Regions from separate parts of the Pseudomonas sp. L5B5 genome, predicted to be linked through region 4. Evidence: predicted binding sites of a transcription regulator. Region 4 holds the regulator's gene; each other region holds the start of a gene.
The links. The regulator FliA, encoded in region 4, starts transcription of late flagellar genes. The targets are predictions, from matches to a motif close to CTAAAGTTTNNNNNNNNNNNGCCGNTAA.
Positions count from the first base shown of each region.

Region 1: a site for FliA is predicted at 3,187-3,214, ahead of motA (flagellar motor stator protein MotA). Genes of this name have one in related genera too.
Region 2: a site for FliA is predicted at 1,866-1,893, ahead of LGQ10_RS18485 (methyl-accepting chemotaxis protein). Genes of this name have one in related genera too.
Region 3: a site for FliA is predicted at 2,802-2,829, ahead of LGQ10_RS25925 (flagellar protein MotY). Genes of this name have one in related genera too.

Region 1 covers NZ_CP084742.1:3,564,388-3,569,328, forward strand. Annotated here, with positions in the region: gene rsgA (small ribosomal subunit biogenesis GTPase RsgA) at 65-1,096, shown strand; gene motB (flagellar motor protein MotB) at 1,148-2,263, opposite strand; gene motA (flagellar motor stator protein MotA) at 2,267-3,118, opposite strand; gene LGQ10_RS16360 (HDOD domain-containing protein) at 3,285-4,823, shown strand; gene rhdA (thiosulfate sulfurtransferase) at 4,867-4,941, shown strand, end outside.
Region 2 covers NZ_CP084742.1:4,077,276-4,082,216, reverse strand. Annotated here, with positions in the region: rRNA gene LGQ10_RS18500 (23S ribosomal RNA) at 1-961, shown strand, start outside; rRNA gene rrf (5S ribosomal RNA) at 1,107-1,222, shown strand; rRNA gene rrf (5S ribosomal RNA) at 1,335-1,450, shown strand; gene LGQ10_RS18485 (methyl-accepting chemotaxis protein) at 2,009-3,889, shown strand; gene LGQ10_RS18480 (thioesterase II family protein) at 3,959-4,723, opposite strand.
Region 3 covers NZ_CP084742.1:5,634,270-5,639,210, reverse strand. Annotated here, with positions in the region: gene LGQ10_RS25935 (hypothetical protein) at 1-162, opposite strand, end outside; gene LGQ10_RS25930 (argininosuccinate synthase) at 478-1,695, opposite strand; gene LGQ10_RS25925 (flagellar protein MotY) at 1,824-2,738, opposite strand; gene pyrC (dihydroorotase) at 2,896-3,942, shown strand; gene rnt (ribonuclease T) at 3,939-4,610, shown strand; gene LGQ10_RS25910 (peroxiredoxin) at 4,680-4,941, opposite strand, start outside.
Region 4 covers NZ_CP084742.1:2,355,477-2,360,417, forward strand. Annotated here, with positions in the region: gene LGQ10_RS10640 (chemotaxis protein CheA) at 1-680, opposite strand, end outside; gene LGQ10_RS10645 (protein phosphatase CheZ) at 693-1,481, opposite strand; gene LGQ10_RS10650 (chemotaxis response regulator CheY) at 1,512-1,883, opposite strand; gene fliA (RNA polymerase sigma factor FliA) at 2,050-2,790, opposite strand; gene fleN (flagellar synthesis regulator FleN) at 2,787-3,617, opposite strand; gene flhF (flagellar biosynthesis protein FlhF) at 3,736-4,941, opposite strand, start outside.

The DNA.
Region 1 (4,941 bases), 1.2 Mb from region 4:
GGCCCGGCGTGCTAAACTCGCCGCCGCTTTACCCAACCGCCGTAATTATCGACACGGAACATCAATGGCCAAACGCCAGCTCAATCGCCGCCAAAACTGGCGCATCGAAAAGATTCAAGGTGAGCGCGCAGCACGCGCCGCCAAACGCGAGTCCTCTGCCGTAGAGGCGCTGGAAGGTGGCGACCTGGGCCCGGAACAAACCGGCCTGGTGATTGCCCACTTCGGCGTCCAGGTCGAAGTCGAGGCGCGCGACGGCGAACTCGCCGGCCAGGTGTTTCGCTGCTACCTGCGAGCCAACCTGCCGGCACTGGTAACCGGTGACCAGGTGGTCTGGCGCGCCGGCAACCAGGGCATCGGCGTGATCGTCGCGCAACTGCCCCGCAGCACCGAGCTCTGCCGCCCGGACAGCCGCGGCCAGCTCAAGCCGGTAGCGGCCAATGTCGACATGATCGTGATCGTCTTCGCGCCCATGCCAGAGCCCCACGCCAACCTCATCGACCGCTACCTGGTGGCCGCCGAGCATGCCGGAATCCGCCCCCTGCTGCTGCTGAACAAGGCCGACCTGATCGACGAACAGAACGCTCCAGCGCTCAACGCGCTGCTGGCGGTCTATCGCCAGCTGGGTTATCCGCTGCTGGAAGTCTCGGCCCACCATGGCGATGGCATGGAACAACTACAGGCCTTGCTGGACGGCCGCATCAGCGTGTTCGTCGGGCAGTCGGGGGTAGGCAAGTCCTCCCTGGTCAACAGCCTGCTGCCAGAAGTCGAAACCCGGGTCGGCCCGCTGTCGGAATACTCCGGCCAGGGCACCCACACCACGACCACTGCGCGACTGTTCCACTTCCCGGGCGGCGGTGAACTGATCGACTCCCCGGGTATCCGGGAGTTCGGCCTGGGTCACGTCAGCCGGGCCGATGTCGAGGCCGGTTTCATCGAGTTCAACGACCTGCTGGGTACCTGCCGCTTCCGTGACTGCAAGCACGATCGCGAGCCTGGCTGTGCCCTGCTCAAGGCCCTCGAGGAAGGACGCATCCAGCAACAACGGATGAACAGCTACCGTTCGATCCTGGCCAGCCTGCCCGACGACAGCTACTGAGTCAGCCCACGCAGAAACGACAAGGCCGCGATCATCGCGGCCTTGTCGTTTTCACCTGGCGGTTCCCGGCGCCGCGGAGGGCGCGGCAGGTGCAGGTGCAGGTGCAGGTGCAGGTGCAGGTGCAGGTGCAGGAGTCTGGCCCGGCGCGCCCTGCTCATCCATCTTCAACACACCGTCCTCGAAGATATTCAGGCGCTGGCGAACTTCGTGGGCCGGCAGCGGCTCGCTGCCCGGTGGCAGGGCGTGCGGATCGGCTGCGGCGCCCGGCACCTCACCGGGAGCCCCGGTGCCCTGGGTCGGGACGGGTGCCTTGGGGTCCACCTGCTCACCTTCGATAGCGCGCTGGGCTCGCTTGGTCAGGACAACGATGTCGATACGCCGGTTGACCGGGTTGAACGGGTCTTTGCGATCGAACAGGGCCGAAGAGGCGAAACCCACCACCCGTGCCACTTGCGGATCAGGATAACCACCGGCCACCAGTGCCCGACGCGCAGCATTGGCACGGTTGGCCGACAGCTCCCAGTTGCCGAACTCGCCGGTCCCCGCATAAGGCGTGGCATCGGTATGGCCGCTGATGCTGATCTTGTTCGGCACCGCCTTGATGGTGTCGGCCATGGCCAGCAGGATGTCTTCAAAATACGGTTTCAGACGAGCGCTGCCGGAGTCGAACATCGGCCGGTTCTCGGCGTCCATGATCTGGATCCGCAAGCCGTCCGGGGTGATCTCGAAGAGGATCTGGTCCTTGAACTTCTGCAGCTGGGGATTTTCCTCGACCTTGTTCTGCAACTCCTGCAGCAGCAGCTCGAGACGCTCGCGCTCGACCTGTTCGGCCATGCCCTCCACCTGGTCGGAGTCAACCGTGACCTTGTCCGGCTGCGGCTGGGACTGGATCTCGGGGTTCAGGGTATTTTCCGGCGCCAGTTCCGGCGAACCGCCCAGGTCGATGATGTAGGGCGTACCACTTTCGGAAAAGCCGATCGGGTCCTTGAAATAACCGGCGATGGCGATCTTCTGCTCCGGAGTCGCGGTGGACAGCAACCACAACACCAGGAAGAACGCCATCATCGCCGTGGCGAAGTCGGCGAAGGCGATTTTCCAGGCGCCCCCGTGATGCCCGCCAGCGAAGCGCTTGACGCGCTTGATGATAATCGGCTGATTGTTTTCCATGACTTAGCGACCGCGAACCGCTTGTTCCAGCTCGGCGAAGCTAGGACGGTGCGCCGGATACAGGACCTTGCGCCCGAACTCCACCGCCAGCGAAGGCGGCATGCCGGAGGCAGATGCCACCAGGGAAGCCTTGATGGCCTCGTAGACATTCAGCTCTTCCTTGGCGTCGTGCGCCAGGGAGTGCGCCAGCGGGCCGAAGAAACCATAAGCCGCGAGAATACCGAAGAAGGTGCCCACCAATGCCGCACCCACGTGCAGGCCGATGGACTTCTGGTCACCATCGCCCAGGGAGGCCATGGTCACTACGATCCCCAGGACCGCCGCGACGATACCGAAACCGGGCATGCCATCGGCAATCCCGTTGACGGCATGGGATGGATGCTCGAGGTCTTCCTTGAGGCTGAACAGTTCCATGTCGAACAGGCCTTCCAGCTCGTGGGGAGCCATGTTGCCGGAGGACATGATGCGCAGGTAATCACAGATGTAGGCGGTCATGCGCTCGTCCTTGAGTACCGCCGGGTACTTGGCGAAGATCGGGCTGGCCGCTGCGTCTTCGATGTCGCCCTCGATGGCCATCATGCCTTCGCGGCGACTCTTGTTGAGGATCTCGTAGATCAGGCCCAACACTTCCAGGTAGAAGGTATGGGTAAACCGCGAGCTGAACATCCCCAGGGATTTCTTGACGACGTGCATCGTCATGTAGCCAGGGTTGGCCTGGAGGAATGCACCAAAGGCGGCACCGCCGATGATCAATACCTCGAAAGGCTGGATCAGCGCTGCAATCTTACCGTGGGAGAGCACGTATCCGCCGAGCACGCTAGCGAATACGACGATGATGCCGATAATTTTAGCCATAGGTAAGAGAGTACTTATTGAGTCGGGTTCAAGGTCATATTCGGAAGTTCTTAAAACTCTTCTTCTACTTATCGGCAAAACTGCGCCAGACTATAGCCAGTTAAGGCGAAAAGCCAGTTTGGCCCGCTCCGGGCGTGTTCACAGCAGACGATGATTGCGCCCGACCATGTCCAATGAAACCAGCGCTCCGCACTCTCCGCCGACCTCTCTGGAGGCCTGGCTCAGGCTTCTTGGCGCCGTGCGCCTGCCAGTGCCACAAAACAGCCATGACCGGGTCTGCAAGGCCATCGCCAACAACCGCAGTTCGCTGCGGGAAATCGCCGACCTGATGCAGAACAGCCCTGCGCTGGCCCTCAGCGTGATCCGCGAAGCCAATCGGCACACCCACGGCAGCATGAGCGAACCGGCAGAAAACCTGGAGATCGCAGTCAACCGCCTGGGACTCAAGCGCACCCAGGAACTGCTGGAACAACTGCCGACCCTGCCCGATGAGCAGATTCCCCAGGCACTGCGGCAGTTGCAACTGATCAGCCAGCATGCCACCCAGCAAGCCAACGGTTTTTTTGCCGGGCGCCTCGCCCGCCTATGGCAGGACATTCACTGGGGCAGCCTGCTGTTTCTCTCGCCGCTGTGGGCCATCGCCCTGACCTACCCCAAGCTGGTGGAAGAGTGGGAGTTGCGGGTCATCTACAAGCACGAGCCCGCACGCAAGGTCGAGCAGCAGCTATTCGGCGTGCGACTGATGGAACTGTGCCAGGCACTGGTGCAAGCGTGGCACCTGCCGATCTGGGTGCAGCAGGGCTACCGGCTGCTGACCCGCGAACAACGCCAGCTGGCCAAGGTCATGCTGATCGCGCGCGACAACGACAATCCGCTGCGCCAGCAGCAGCGCCTGGATGACGATCCGGAGTTGCGGCGCTGGCTGAACCAGCCGGCCAACTGCGTCCTGCTGGCCAATGGCATGGCCCTCGCAGCGCAATACTCCTGGAACAACCCCCACGGGCGGCGCTGGCAGAACCTCACCGCCCTGTACCTGCAGATGCCAGTCGCCGAAGTCCAGCAGCAACTGCACCAACAGGCCGCCAACAGCGCCCGCAACGACAGCCAGCCCGACCTCTGGCACCCGGCCCAGGCCCTGCTCTGGCCCTGGAATGTTCGACGCCTGCACAACGGCGAACTGCCGGCACCCGCGCCAACAGCCCTGGAACTGGCCAAGTGGCGCACGCTGTGCAGCGAACTGCTGCAGGACCCCAGCCCTTTCACCAATGCCGTGCACCTCACCGGGTTTGCCCGGGATGCCCTGGCTGCCTGCGGCATGCAGCGGATCATGCTGCTGATGGCAGACCGCAACCTCAGCCAACTGCGGGTGCAACAGCTGCATGGCCTGCCCAGTGAAACCGCCGGCCTGAGCCTGCAGGCCAAGCAGAGTCCACTGCTGCTGCGCCTGCTGGAGAAGTCCGCGCAGATCCGCCTGACACCGGACAACTATCGGCAGTTCGCCGCACACTTGCCAGGCGCCCTGCGGCAGCTGTTCCGGGGCGAGCACCTGCTGATCCGCTCGCTGTCCTGCAATGGCCGGGTATTGATGCTGGCCATCGCCGACCAGGGCGGCGTGCCCTTCGCCGAAACCAGCGTCCAGGCCTTCGGCAAGACCGCCCAGTGCATCGAAAAAGCCTTGCACAGCTTTACCAACCGCAGCCAATGACGCTTGCGCTACAATTCCTCCCTTTGCGCCCTGGGGACCTGACATGTCTGAATTTTCCGGCTTGCCGCTGGTCATCGAACCTGGCGACCTGCTCGCCCGCCTCGACGCCCGCGAACTG
Region 2 (4,941 bases), 1.7 Mb from region 4:
TGTCGGGTAAGTTCCGACCTGCACGAATGGCGTAACGATGGCGGCGCTGTCTCCACCCGAGACTCAGTGAAATTGAAATCGCTGTGAAGATGCAGTGTATCCGCGGCTAGACGGAAAGACCCCGTGAACCTTTACTATAGCTTTGCACTGGACTTTGAGCTTGCTTGTGTAGGATAGGTGGGAGGCTTTGAAGTGGGGACGCCAGTTCTCATGGAGCCATCCTTGAAATACCACCCTGGCAATCTTGAGGTTCTAACTCAGGTCCGTTATCCGGATCGAGGACAGTGTATGGTGGGTAGTTTGACTGGGGCGGTCTCCTCCTAAAGAGTAACGGAGGAGTACGAAGGTGCGCTCAGACCGGTCGGAAATCGGTCGTAGAGTATAAAGGCAAAAGCGCGCTTGACTGCGAGACAAACACGTCGAGCAGGTACGAAAGTAGGTCTTAGTGATCCGGTGGTTCTGTATGGAAGGGCCATCGCTCAACGGATAAAAGGTACTCCGGGGATAACAGGCTGATACCGCCCAAGAGTTCATATCGACGGCGGTGTTTGGCACCTCGATGTCGGCTCATCACATCCTGGGGCTGAAGCCGGTCCCAAGGGTATGGCTGTTCGCCATTTAAAGTGGTACGCGAGCTGGGTTTAGAACGTCGTGAGACAGTTCGGTCCCTATCTGCCGTGGACGTTTGAGATTTGAGAGGGGCTGCTCCTAGTACGAGAGGACCGGAGTGGACGAACCTCTGGTGTTCCGGTTGTCACGCCAGTGGCATTGCCGGGTAGCTATGTTCGGAAAAGATAACCGCTGAAAGCATCTAAGCGGGAAACTTGCCTCAAGATGAGATCTCACTGGGATCTTGAATCCCCTAAAGGGCCGTCGAAGACTACGACGTTGATAGGTTGGGTGTGTAAGCGCTGTGAGGCGTTGAGCTAACCAATACTAATTGCCCGTGAGGCTTGACCATATAACACCCAAGCAATTTGCGAACTCGAAAGAGGCCAGATTGCGGTGTGTGAAGATGACAGACCGAAAGTTTGAAGCACAAACCAAACCTATTACATACCCATTTGCTGGCTCGTTGCATAAGCAACGGATCGGCTCCAGAATTTCTTGACGACCATAGAGCGTTGGAACCACCTGATCCCATCCCGAACTCAGTAGTGAAACGATGCATCGCCGATGGTAGTGTGGGGTTTCCCCATGTGAGAGTAGGTCATCGTCAAGATTAAATTCCGAAACCCCAATTGCGAAAGCAGTTGGGGTTTTGTCTATAGGTAGAAGTTACTGATTTCGCTGACACGTTCGACCTCGAATCCAACGGATCGGCTGCAGAATTTCTTGACGACCATAGAGCATTGGAACCACCTGATCCCATCCCGAACTCAGCAGTGAAACGATGCATCGCCGATGGTAGTGTGGGGTTTCCCCATGTGAGAGTAGGTCATCGTCAAGATTGAATTCCGAAACCCCAATTGCGAAAGCAGTTGGGGTTTTGTTTTTCTAGGGCAAAAAACTGGGCAAGCTACCGCCCCTAAATGCTCCCTTTCCCTGCGTGTTCCTTGCAGCCTTAAATACCGAGCCTGGCCATGGGTGTGCCCATCATCCAGGCCCATGCTTCAACTCCTTGGCCCTGCCATGCCATGTTCATCAATATCCCCCGGGCTCGGCTTGCCGCCCTTCGAGCCTGTTCTGTAGAGGCAACCTCAAGGGAAACTTATCCACAGTCCTTGGCCTCGATGCTATTCCTCCAGCCGGTTGCCATGGCCTTTATCTCCTGTGGACAAATACCTCAACCCAAGAGACGCGGCCGCTCTAGCGTGCCGTTCGGCGGGATTCTGAGAAATCACGCGAGTAATTCAGATAAATCCCTAAGGGTTCGGAGATTTTGGCCGACAGAGTAATGAGACGTGCGTGCACCAAAGTAGAGCGATCAGAGAATGTCGCCTGCGTTGTTTAATGGAATGTTGCATTCCGTACGCATCCCCACTTTCGGCATAAGAAGTCCCATGAAATGAATCTCAAGTTCAGCCATAAAATCCTTTTGGCCGCCTCTGGCGTGGTGGTTCTGGCTTTTGCGTTGTTCACTCTGTACAACGACTACCTGCAGCGGAACACCATCCGACAGAATCTCGAATCCTCCATTCAGCAAGCCGGTGAGCTGACCTCCAGCAGCGTGCAGAACTGGATGAGCGGCCGGATTCTGGTGCTCGAGAACCTGGCGCAGAACGTCGCCCACCAGGGCCACAATGCGGACTTCCCAGGCCTGGTCGATCAGCCAGCCTTCACCTCGAACTTCCAGTTCACCTACGTTGGCCAAGCCAATGGCACCTTCACCCAGCGCCCTGACGCGAAGATGCCCGACGACTATGACCCTCGCCAGCGCCCCTGGTACAAGCAGGCTGTCGCTGCCGACAAGACCATGCTGACTCCGCCCTACATGGCCGCAGTCGGTGGCCTGGTGGTGACCATCGCCATGCCGGTGAAGAAGCAGGGTGAACTACTGGGTGTGGTCGGTGGTGACCTGAGCCTGGAAACCCTGGTCAAGATCATCAACTCGGTGGACTTCGGCGGCCTCGGCCACGCCTTTCTGGTCAGCGCCGACGGTCAGGTGATCGTCAGCCCGGACAAGGACCAGGTGATGAAGAACCTCAAGGATATCTACCCTGGCGCCAACGTGCGGATCGAGAGTGGCAACCAGGAAGTGGTCCTGAACAAGCAGGAACGTATCCTTTCCTTTACCCCGGTAACCGGCTTGCCGAATGCTGAGTGGTACATCGGCTTGTCTATCGATAGGGACAAGGCCTACGCGCCATTGAGCCAGTTCCGTACCTCTGCACTGATTGCGATGTTCATCGCTGTAGCCGTGATTGCCGTGCTGCTGACCCTGCTGATCCAGGTCCTGATGCGTCCTCTGGTCACCATGGGCCGGGCGATGCAGGATATCGCCCAGGGCGAGGGCGACCTGACGCGCCGCCTGGTAGTGGTGAGCAAGGACGAGTTCGGCGAGCTGGGTAGCTCCTTCAACCAGTTCGTGGAGCGGATCCACGCCTCGATCTCCGAGGTCTCCTCGGCCACCCGCCAGGTTCACGATTTGTCCCAGCGGGTGATGACGTCGTCCAACGCCTCGATCATCGGCTCCGACGAGCAGAGCGCTCGCACCAACAGCGTAGCGGCGGCCATCAACGAGCTGGGTGCCGCTACCCAGGAAATCGCCCGTAACGCCGCCGATGCCTCGCAGCACGCCAGCGGCGCCAGCGACCAGGCCGACGACGGTCGCCAAGTGGTGGAACAGACTATCCAGGCGATGACCGAGCTGTCGCAGAAGATCAGCCTGTCCTGCACCCAGATCGAGACTCTGAATGCCAGCACCGACAACATCGGGCATATCCTCGATGTGATCAAGGGCATCTCCCAGCAGACCAACCTGCTGGCACTCAACGCTGCCATTGAGGCGGCCCGTGCTGGTGAAGCCGGCCGTGGCTTCGCGGTGGTCGCCGATGAAGTGCGCAACCTGGCGCATCGCACCCAGGAGTCGGCAGAAGAGATCCACAAGATGATCACTTCGCTGCAAATCGGCTCCCGTGAGGCAGTGGCGACCATGAACGCCAGCCAAGTGTCCAGCGAAGAGAGCGTCGAAGTGGCCAACCAGGCCGGTGCCCGTCTGGTCAGCGTGACTCAACGCATCGGCGAGATCGACGGCATGAACCAGTCGGTGGCTGCAGCGACCGAGGAGCAGACTGCGGTGGTGGAGACCCTCAACGTCGACATCAACCAGATCAACCTGCTGAACCAGCAGGGCGTCGCCAACCTCAACGAAACCCTGAAGGATTGCGATGCGCTTTCGCAACAGGCCAGCCGCCTGAAGCAATTGGTCGACAGCTTCAAGATCTGAATCCCGCCCGAGCGACTCCCGGAGCCCGCTCCTGCCTGATGGCAGGGCGGGCTTTTTCATGACCGGCGTTCAGCCTAGGGGTTCGCCCAGCAACCCCAGGTGGGTGTTGATCACCTGTAACAGGCGCTGGCGTTGGGACTTGATGAAGAAATGGTTGCCAAGCACCTCGATCAGTTCGAATTCACGGGTGGTGAACTCCCGCCAGTTGAGCATGTGGCCGGCAGTCGCCAGCGGGTCTTCGCTGCCGTAGAAAGCCGTCAGCGGCACGTTGAGGCAACCGCTGGAGGTGTCGTACCAGGTTTCGAAAAGCTTCAGGCCGGTGCGCAGCAGGTGCTCGTAGGCTTGCAAATCACCCTGCCCGCGAGGGATTTCCAGGGGGCTGCCGCCCAGCGTCAGGATCGCCTCGCGAAAGGCCGCAGTGGGCAGGGTATGCAACAGGGGGTGATGAGGCAGGCTATCAGGGCTGCGACAGCCTGAGACGAACAGGTGGCGGGTCTGCCGGGGAAACCGTTCCTGAGCGTATTTGGCGGCCTCATAGGCCAGCAGTGCCCCCAGACCATGGCCGAATAATGCATGGGGCTCCTTCAGCCACGGAGCCAGGGCTGCGAAGGTCTTCTCCAGCAGGCTCGGCCAGTTGTCACACGGGGTCTCATGACGACGCGGGCCATGCCCGGGCAGGTTGACCAGTACCAGCTCGATATGGTCGGCCAGCCCCGTGGACCAGACCCGCAGTGGCTCGGCCGCCGCTCCAGCGTGGGGAAAGCAGATCAGGCGAATCTGCGGGGCTTGTCCGGAATTGATGACCAGCGTCCATTCTCGGTTATCGGTATCCACTGCTTTTCCTTAAGCAAAGGGCCGGCAGTTCCTCTGCCGGCGCTGGAGGGGCATCTAACATAGAGGCTGATGCCAATGAATGCACGCGATCGCATGGCGGCCTGTGCGGCAGGCGACGGCTGGCGTTGTGCGCGTGACCAGTGGCACAGGCCACACGTTGTAGGGGGGTGATTGTAAGGTGCCATTGTTTTTTGCTGGGCCAGCCTGCACCATCAGCC
Region 3 (4,941 bases), 3.3 Mb from region 4:
TCCATCGGTGGATTTGGTCTCGAACTGTTCTTCGGTAATCGGTGCCCAACCGCTGCAATCGGCATCGCTGCAGACATAGACCGCCGCCAGCGAGTGGCTGGAAAGCGCAGCCAGGCCCAACGTCGATACCAGGGGTAGCAGGCAGGATTTGAGTGTTTTCATTGGAGTCCCTCCCAATCGGAACTTGATGGGTGCAATGTTGCGTGAAGGTCTTGCCACCCCCTGGCCGATTACCGATAGCCTCCTGGCAGCCAGGGGCAGGAGCCTTGATAAACCTTAGTCCTGCTCGCACCGGCCCCACCACGGAGAAATGCTTCCCCGACAACCCCGATGACCTCTCGGATTGCCTGCAGGCAGGACGTCTTTTGAGCCCCATAAAAAAACGCCGCGGGACTCAATGAGCCAGCGGCGTTTGTCTCGGGTCACCGCAGTGGGTAGCGGTGTGCCTGTCGCGACCTGACACGGCCGCTCAAGCGATCAGAGCAGGGTCCGACCCTTGTTGGCAGCAATGCGCATGCGCAGTGCGTTGAGCTTGATGAAGCCTGCTGCATCCGCCTGGTTGTAGGCGCCACCATCTTCTTCGAAGGTGGCGATGTTGGCGTCGAACAGCGAGTCGTCGGACTTGCGGCCGGTAACGATGACATTGCCCTTGTACAGCTTCAGGCGTACCACGCCATTTACGCTGGCCTGGGAAGCATCGATCATCTGTTGCAGCATCAGACGTTCCGGGCTCCACCAGTAACCGGTGTAGATCAGGCTGGCGTACTTGGGCATCAGCTCGTCCTTGAGGTGGGCCACTTCACGATCCAGGGTGATGGACTCGATGGCGCGGTGCGCGCGCAGCATGATGGTGCCACCAGGGGTCTCGTAGCAGCCACGAGACTTCATGCCCACATAGCGGTTCTCGACGATATCCAGGCGGCCGATACCGTTCTCGCCGCCAATGCGGTTCAGGGTCGCCAGCACGGTGGCCGGGCTCATGTCCACACCATCGATGGCCACGATGTCGCCGTTGCGATAGGTCAGCTCGAGGTAGGTTGGCGTGTTGGGAGCGTTCTCCGGGGAGACGGTCCAGCGCCACATGTCTTCTTCGTGCTCGGTCCAGGTGTCTTCCAGCACGCCGCCTTCATAGGAGATGTGCAGCAGGTTGGCGTCCATGGAGTAAGGAGACTTCTTCTTGCCATGGCGCTCGATCGGGATGGCGTGCTTTTCGGCATAGTCCATCAGCTTCTCGCGGGACAGCAGGTCCCACTCGCGCCAGGGAGCGATCACCTTCACGCCCGGCTTGAGGGCATAGGCGCCCAGTTCGAAACGCACCTGGTCGTTGCCCTTGCCGGTGGCGCCATGGGAGATGGCGTCGGCGCCGGTCTCGTTGGCGATCTCGATCAGGCGCTTGGCGATCAGTGGACGGGCGATGGAGGTACCCAGCAGGTACTCGCCTTCATAGACGGTGTTGGCACGGAACATCGGGAAGACGAAATCACGCACGAATTCTTCGCGCAGATCGTCGATGTAGATCTCTTTGACACCCATGGCTTGAGCCTTGGCGCGGGCCGGTTCGACCTCTTCGCCCTGGCCCAGGTCAGCAGTGAAAGTCACTACTTCACAGTTGTAGGTATCCTGCAGCCACTTGAGGATCACCGAAGTGTCCAGGCCGCCCGAATACGCGAGAACGACCTTGTTAACGTCCGCCATGCCATCACTCCACGGGTTGTACGGAAAGCCGTCGAGTCTACCGATCAATGCGGATAATTTACAGAGGCGCGACAGCTTATGACGCCCAGGCGACAAATTATGTCAGGCGGGCGACGATGAAAACCGGGTCATGAGGTGGCCGCGGCCCCAGCTCCGGACGCCGCCTGGGGCGTGGTGGCCGGTTTTTCAGTAGGTGCTACCCGCTCCAGATGCACATTGACCCGACGGTTCTTCGCCCGGTTGGCAGGGTTGGTGTTGGGCGCCAGGGGATAGCGCTCGCCATGAAAGCGCACGACGATCTGGCTCTCGGCCAGGCCGTTGGCCTTGAAGAACTCCATGACCGCCAGCGCCCGGCGGCGTGACAGGTCACGGTTGGTCAGGCGGTTGCCGCTGTTGTCCGAGTGGCCGTCGAGTTCGACGTGATTGACCGTCGGGTCGGCCTTGATGAAGTCCACCATCACCTGCAACTTGGCCTTGGCCCGGGCGTCGAGTTCGATACCGCTCCCCGGGAAGCCGATCTCGGCCTGCTTGACCTGCTCATAGTTCATCGGCAGCAGCTTGGTCATGCAGGCCTGGTAATCGCTGTAGGCCTTGCTGAATTTCACCGGCAGCAGGCGCACTTCGGAAACACCGCCCTCACGGGAATAGTGACGGACCACAGGACTGCGCCCTTCCAGCAGACCGATGATCAGACGACCGGCCTGCATCTGGTTGCTGTTGAACAACACGCCATCGGTGCCGGCCCTGACGGCGCCGAGGTTGATGTCGCCACGTCCCGGCTGCCAAGGCGCGGCCGCCGCGAGCAGGGTCGCCGAACCACCCGCCTGCATCGGGTTGAAACTCTTGAGGCGGAAGATCGCCTGCTCGCCGGCACGGCGTACGAATTCGCCGGAGCCGAAATCGGTAACCGGCTGGATCAGGCGGCACTCGAACTTATCGCCTTCGACCGTCCACTCAATGCTCTCCAGACGGGTCTGGAAAGTGAGAGCCATCGCGGGCAGGCTGGCAAACACACTGAGCAAGGCTAGATAACGCTGGCGCACGGGAGGCTCCACTGACGTGTACAACAGAAAAATCGACAGGCGTGAATACGCCATACCTTCGGGGTATCGGTCGTGCTGAGCAAAACTTGATAGCGAGTGCCTGCAAGAGTCTTTTCCGGTAGGATTCCCCCCTAGTTTTACCCGCCTGGAACCTCCCATGTCCGACCGCCTGACCCTGCTGCGTCCCGACGACTGGCATATTCATCTTCGCGATGGTGCCGTGTTGCCCAATACAGTCGCGGATGTCGCGCGTACCTTTGGTCGCGCCATCATCATGCCCAACCTGGTACCTCCCGTGCGCAACGCCGCACAGGCCGATGCCTATCGCCAGCGTATCCTCGCTGCGCGCCCGACCGGCAGCCGCTTCGAGCCGCTGATGGTGCTCTACCTCACCGACCGCACCCAGCCGGACGAGATCCGCGAAGCCAAGGCGAGCGGCTTCGTGCATGCCGCCAAGCTGTACCCGGCAGGTGCGACCACCAACTCGGACTCGGGCGTGACCAGCATCGACACGATCTTCCCGGTGCTCGAAGCCATGGCCGAGGTCGGCCTGCCCCTGTTGGTCCACGGCGAAGTGACCCACGGCGACATCGATGTCTTCGACCGCGAGAAAATCTTCATCGATGAACACATGCGGCGGGTGGTCGAGCGCTTCCCTGCCCTGAAAGTGGTGTTCGAACACATCACCACTGCCGATGCGGTGCAGTTCGTCAACGAGGCCCCGGCCAACGTCGCCGCCACCATCACTGCGCATCACCTGCTGTACAACCGCAACCACATGCTGGTAGGCGGGATTCGCCCGCACTTCTATTGCTTGCCGATCCTCAAGCGCAATGTCCACCAGCATGCCCTGCTGGACGCGGCCACCAGCGGCAGCGAGAAGTTCTTCCTCGGCACCGACTCGGCGCCCCACGCCCAGCATGCCAAGGAAGCCGCCTGCGGCTGTGCCGGCTGCTACACCGCCTTTGCCGCGATCGAGTTGTATGCCGAGGCCTTCGAGCAGCGCAACGCGCTGGACAAACTGGAAGCCTTCGCCAGCCTCAATGGCCCGCGCTTCTATGGTCTGCCGGCCAACACCGATCGCATTACCCTGGTTCGTGAAGAATGGACCGCCCCTGCCAGCCTGCCATTCGGCGAGCTGACTGTCATTCCGCTGCGCGCCGGTGAAAAACTGCGCTGGCGCCTGCTGGAGGATCACTCGTGAGTGACGACCATTTCGACGACGAACAAGAAGGTAACAGCGGCGGTCCTCGCCACCCGATGGCGGCGCGCTTTCGCGGTTACCTGCCGGTCGTCGTCGACGTCGAGACCGGCGGCTTCAATTGCGCCACCGATGCCCTGCTGGAAATCGCCGCCACCACCATCGGCATGGACGAAAAGGGCTTCGTGTTCCCCGAGCACACCTACTTCTTCCGGGTCGAGCCATTTGAAGGCGCGAACATCGAAGCAGCGGCGCTGGAGTTCACCGGGATCAAGCTCGACCATCCATTGCGCATGGCCGTGAGCGAAGAAACCGCCCTCACCGATATTTTCCGTGGCGTGCGCAAGGCGCTGAAGGCCAATGGCTGCAAGCGCGCGATCCTGGTAGGTCACAACAGCAGCTTCGACCTGGGTTTCCTGAATGCCGCCGTGGCACGACTGGACATGAAGCGCAACCCGTTCCATCCGTTCTCAAGCTTCGACACCGCTACCCTGGCGGGCCTGGCTTACGGCCAGACGGTGCTGGCCAAGGCCTGTCAGAGCGCGGACATCGACTTCGACGGTCGCGAAGCCCATTCGGCCCGCTACGACACCGAGAAGACCGCCGACCTGTTCTGCGGCATCGTCAACCGCTGGAAACAAATGGGCGGCTGGCAGGACTTCGACGACTGAATGTCGAGTTCCACAGTCCCATAAAAAAACCGGCCCTGAGGCCGGTTTTTTTATGCGAGACGCCAGGCGTTACAGCTTGCCGGCGTTCTCGGTCAGGTAGGCAGCAACGCCTTCTGGCGAAGCGGTCATGCCTTTGTCGCCTTTTTTCCAGTTGGCTGGGCAGACTTCGCCGTGCTCTTCGTGGAATTGCAGGGCGTCGACCAGGCGGATCAGCTCTTCCATGTTGCGACCCAGCGGCAGGTCGTTGACGATCTGGGAGCGAACCACACCCTTGTCGTCGATCAGGAACGCGCCACGGAAGGCTACGCCGCCTTCGGACTCGACGTCGTAG
Region 4 (4,941 bases):
GCGCTGGCCGCTGCAGGTGCAACGGCGTCAGGCGCGAACTGCCCCTTGCCATGCAACTGGTCCAGCAGGGACTCGAACTCGGCATCGGTGATGTCATCACTGGCCGGTTCGCCCTCACCCGCCACAGCAGCGGCAGGCGCAGCTTCGGCACCGGCCTTGGCAGCGTTCAGCGAGTCGAGCAGCAATTCGAACTCGTTGTCAGTGATATCGCCCGATGCGGCCTCGGCCTCGGGTTGCACCGCAACTTCCACCACCTCTTCCACCACGGGGGCGGGAGCCGGTTCGGCGCCGGCCGGCTCGGCCAGGCGTGCCAGGGCGGACAACAGTTCAGGTGTCGCAGGAGTGATCTCGGTGCGCTCACGGACCTGGCCGAACATGCTGTTCACCGTGTCCAATGCCTCGAGCACCACGTCCATCAGTTCCGAATCGACTCGCCTTTCACCCTTGCGCAGGATGTCGAAGACGTTCTCGGCGATGTGGCAGCACTCCACCAGCTCGTTGAGCTGGAGGAAGCCGGCGCCCCCTTTAACAGTGTGAAAACCGCGAAAAATTGCGTTGAGCAGATCCGCATCATCCGGCCGGCTTTCCAGCTCGACCAGTTGTTCGGACAGTTGCTCTAGAATCTCGCCGGCCTCAACCAGGAAATCCTGAAGGATCTCTTCATCGGCGCCGAAGCTCATTAATGGGTGCTCCTAGAATCCAAGGCTGGAAAGCAAATCGTCAACATCGTCCTGACCGGACATGACGTCTTCCCGTTTATCGGCATGAATCTGCGGACCTTCACCCTTGGCGAGATGTTTTTGCGGATCTTTTTCCGCCAGGATCGATTCGCGGTCATGTTCGATACCGGCAAAACGATCGACCTGGCTGGCCATCAAGACGAGCTTGAGCAGATTGCTTTCGACTTCCGTGACCAACTGGGTCACACGCTTGATCACCTGGCCCGTGAGGTCCTGGTAATCCTGCGCCAGCAGAATGTCGTTGAGGTGACCGGAGATGGTGCGGGTTTCCTGCTCGCTGCGAGTCAGAAAACCGTCGACCCGACGCGCCAGCTCGCGAAACTCCTCGGCTCCGACCTCGCGCCGCATGAAGCGCCCCCAGTCCACGCTCAAGGCCTGGGCTTCAGCGCTCAGGCCGTTGACCAGCGGGGTGCTGCTCTCCACCAGGTCCATGGTGCGGTTGGCCGCAGCCTCCGTCAGCCGGACCACATAGGACAGGCGCTCGGTGGCATCCGTGATCTGCGAAACTTCCTCGGCTTGCGGCATGTGCGGGTCAATCTGGAAATTGACGATCGCGCTATGCAGCTCGCGGGTAAGCTTGCCCACTTCCTGGTACAGGCCGCGGTCACGGGTCTGGTTGAGCTCATGGATCAGTTGCACGGCTTCGCCGAACCTGCCCTTCTCCAGACTCTCGACCAGTTCCAGTGCATGTTTTTTCAGGGTCGACTCAAAGTCGCCCAGTGAAGATTCGTTATGCTCCATAGCTCCCCCGTGGCGCAATGGTTACGCATCTCAACCGATGCGTTCGAAGATCTTCTCGATCTTCTCTTTCAGCGCCTGGGCCGTGAATGGTTTGACGACATAGCCGTTAACACCAGCCTGGGCAGCCTCGATGATCTGCTCGCGCTTGGCTTCGGCAGTCACCATCAGTACCGGCAGGTGCTTGAGCTTTTCATCGGCGCGCACATGGCGCAGCAGATCGATGCCGGTCATGCCTGGCATGTTCCAGTCCGTTACCAGAAAGTCGATGCTCCCGCTGTTGAGTACCGGGATGGCGGTAGTGCCATCGTCGGCCTCGACCGTGTTGGTGAAACCCAGATCACGCAACAGGTTTTTTATGATCCGCCGCATCGTTGAGAAGTCATCAACGATGAGGATTTTCATGTTCTTGTCCAATTCGACCTCCAAGCAGTCTTAAACGCGTCCAGTATCTGGGCGCGCCGTTCAATCAATCCGGCATAACACACAACGACTGCATGGAGCACATACTGCAAGACCGGCAAGGCGCCAGGCCTGACCGGTCTTGGGCGCAGTGTCCCCACACTGCCTATCAGCGCGCTCGCCACTCCCCCAAACGCCCCCGCAAGCGGGCTGCGCACTGGCTGTGTAACTGGCTGACCCGCGATTCGCTGACCCCCAGGACCTCACCGATTTCCTTGAGGTTCAGCTCTTCGTCGTAGTACAGCGCCAACACCAGTCGCTCGCGCTCCGGCAAATTGGCAATCGCATCCGCCAACGCGGCCTGGAAGCGTTCATCCTCCAGGTCCCGTGACGGCTCGAGATGAGCACTGGCGCCATCCTCGTGCAGCCCTTCATGTTCGCCGTCCTGCAACAGGTCGTCGAAACTGAACAGCCGGCTGCCCAGGGTGTCGTTCAAAATCCCGTAATAATCGTCGAGACTCAATTGAAGTTCGGCCGCAACCTCGTGATCTTTAGCGTCACGACCGGTTTTAGCTTCAATTGCGCGAATGGCATCACTGACCATGCGTGTATTACGGTGCACTGAACGCGGTGCCCAGTCGCCTTTGCGAACCTCGTCGAGCATCGCCCCGCGGATACGGATACCCGCATAGGTTTCGAAACTCGCGCCCTTGCTCGCATCGTATTTGGTCGACACTTCGAGCAATCCGATCATCCCGGCCTGAATCAGGTCTTCTACCTGAACGCTGGCCGGCAACCGCGCCAGCAGGTGATAGGCAATACGCTTGACCAGGGGCGCATAGCGCTCGATCAGTTCGTACTGGCTGTCACGCGCCGACTTCTTGTAGAGGTTGTAGCCACTGGCAGTCATAGCACCGGTCCCGCTGTTTGATGCACTAGCCGCTCGACAAAGAACTCCAGGTGCCCGCGTGGGTTCGCAGGCAGTGGCCAGGTATCGACTTTCTGCGCGATGGCCTTGAATGCCAATGCACATTTCGAACGAGGAAAGGCCTCATAGACCGCACGCTGCTTTTGCACGGCCTTGCGCACGCTTTCGTCGTAGGGAACTGCGCCGACGTATTGTAAGGCCACGTCCAGGAAGCGATCCGTGACCTTGGTCAACTTTGCAAACAGGTTGCGCCCTTCCTGGGGGCTCTGGGCCATGTTGGCCAGGACCCGGAAGCGGTTCATGCCGTAGTCGCGGTTGAGCAGCTTGATCAGCGCGTAGGCGTCGGTGATCGAGGTCGGTTCGTCGCAGACCACCAGCAGCACTTCCTGGGCCGCGCGCACGAAACTGACGACCGAATCACCAATGCCCGCAGCCGTGTCGATCACCAGTACATCGAGGTTGTCGCCAATGTCGCTGAAGGCCTGGATCAGGCCGGCATGCTGGGCGGGACTCAGGTGCACCATGCTCTGGGTGCCCGAGGCAGCCGGCACGATGCGAATGCCACCAGGCCCCTGCAGCAGCACATCGCGCAGCTCGCAGCGGCCCTCGATGACATCGGCCAGGGTACGTTTGGGGGTCAGGCCCAGCAGGACATCGACATTGGCCAATCCCAGGTCGGCGTCCAGCAGCAAGACTCGCCGGCCGAGCTCAGCCAGAGCCAGGGACAAGTTCACTGACACATTAGTCTTGCCGACGCCACCTTTGCCGCCGGTCACCGCAATCACCTGTACGGGATGCATGCTGCCCATGTTCTTTCTTTACCTTGTCTTACTTAGACGGGGCCACATAACTGGCTGCGTGTTCACCATTGGAACAATGCCTGGCAGACCATCGATGTAGATACACTGCAATCTATCCATGAGTACCTCAACCGACCCGCTTGGCCGGGTTGTGGTACAGGTCAGCGAACATATCGGCCATGGCCTCTTCGCTGGGTTCTTCCTGCATCTGCACGCTCACGGCGCGACTCACCAGCTGATGCCGGCGAGGCAGGTGCAGGTCGTCAGGAATCCGCGGCCCATCGGTCAGATAGGCAACCGGCAGTTCGTGACCGATGGCAAGGCTCAACACCTCGCCGAGGCTGGCTGTTTCATCCAGTTTAGTCAGGATGCACCCAGCCAGACCACAGCGCTTGTAGCTGTGGTAGGCAGCGGTGAGCACCTGCTTCTGGCTGGTGGTGGCCAGCACCAGGTAATTCTTCGCCCGGATCCCGCGGCCGGCCAGGCTTTCGAGCTGCATGCGCAGCGCCGGGTCACTGGCTTGCAGGCCGGCGGTATCGATCAGCACCACGCGCTTGCGCAGCAGCGGGTCCAGGGCCTGGGCCAGGGACTGGCCGGGATCGACATGGGTCACCGAGACATTGAGGATGCGCCCCAGGGTCTTGAGCTGCTCCTGAGCGCCGATACGGTAGCTGTCCATGCTCACCAGCGCGATGTTCTGAGCGCCGTACTTGAGCACGTAGCGCGCCGCCAGCTTGGCCAGGGTGGTGGTCTTGCCCATGCCGGCAGGACCGACCATGGCAATGACCCCGCCTTCTTCCAGAGGCTCGACTTCCGGCGTCAGGATCATCCGCGCCAGGTGCGCCAGGAGCATGCGCCAAGCCTGGCGCGGCTCCTGGATATCCGTGATCAGTGCCAGCAGGTCGCGAGCCAGCGGGCCGGACAGGCCAATGCGCTGCAAGCGACGCCAGAGGTTGGCCTGTTCGGGCCGGCTGCCTTGCAACTGGCTCCAGGCCAGGGAACCAAGCTGAACTTCCAGCAGCTCGCGCAAGCCATTGAGCTCGGAACGCATGGAGTCCAGGGCGCGGTTGTCGGTCGCAGGCGCAACAGGCGCCGGCGCCGGGCGTGGGCGCTCAGTCAGGGTCGGCTCGATCAGTGGCTCGGCCGCTGTCAGCGGCAGCCCGGCGAACAGCTGGCGATTGCTGATCGAGGTCGTGTCACCCTCGCCCCGCAGGCTCAGCTCGGCCTGGGCGGTGACGATCCGCGACTGGGTCTTGCGCAGCTCGTCCTCGAGTTCCATGTTCGGAACCCGCGGCGACAGAGCCGACAACTTGTAATCCAGCGCCGCCGTCAA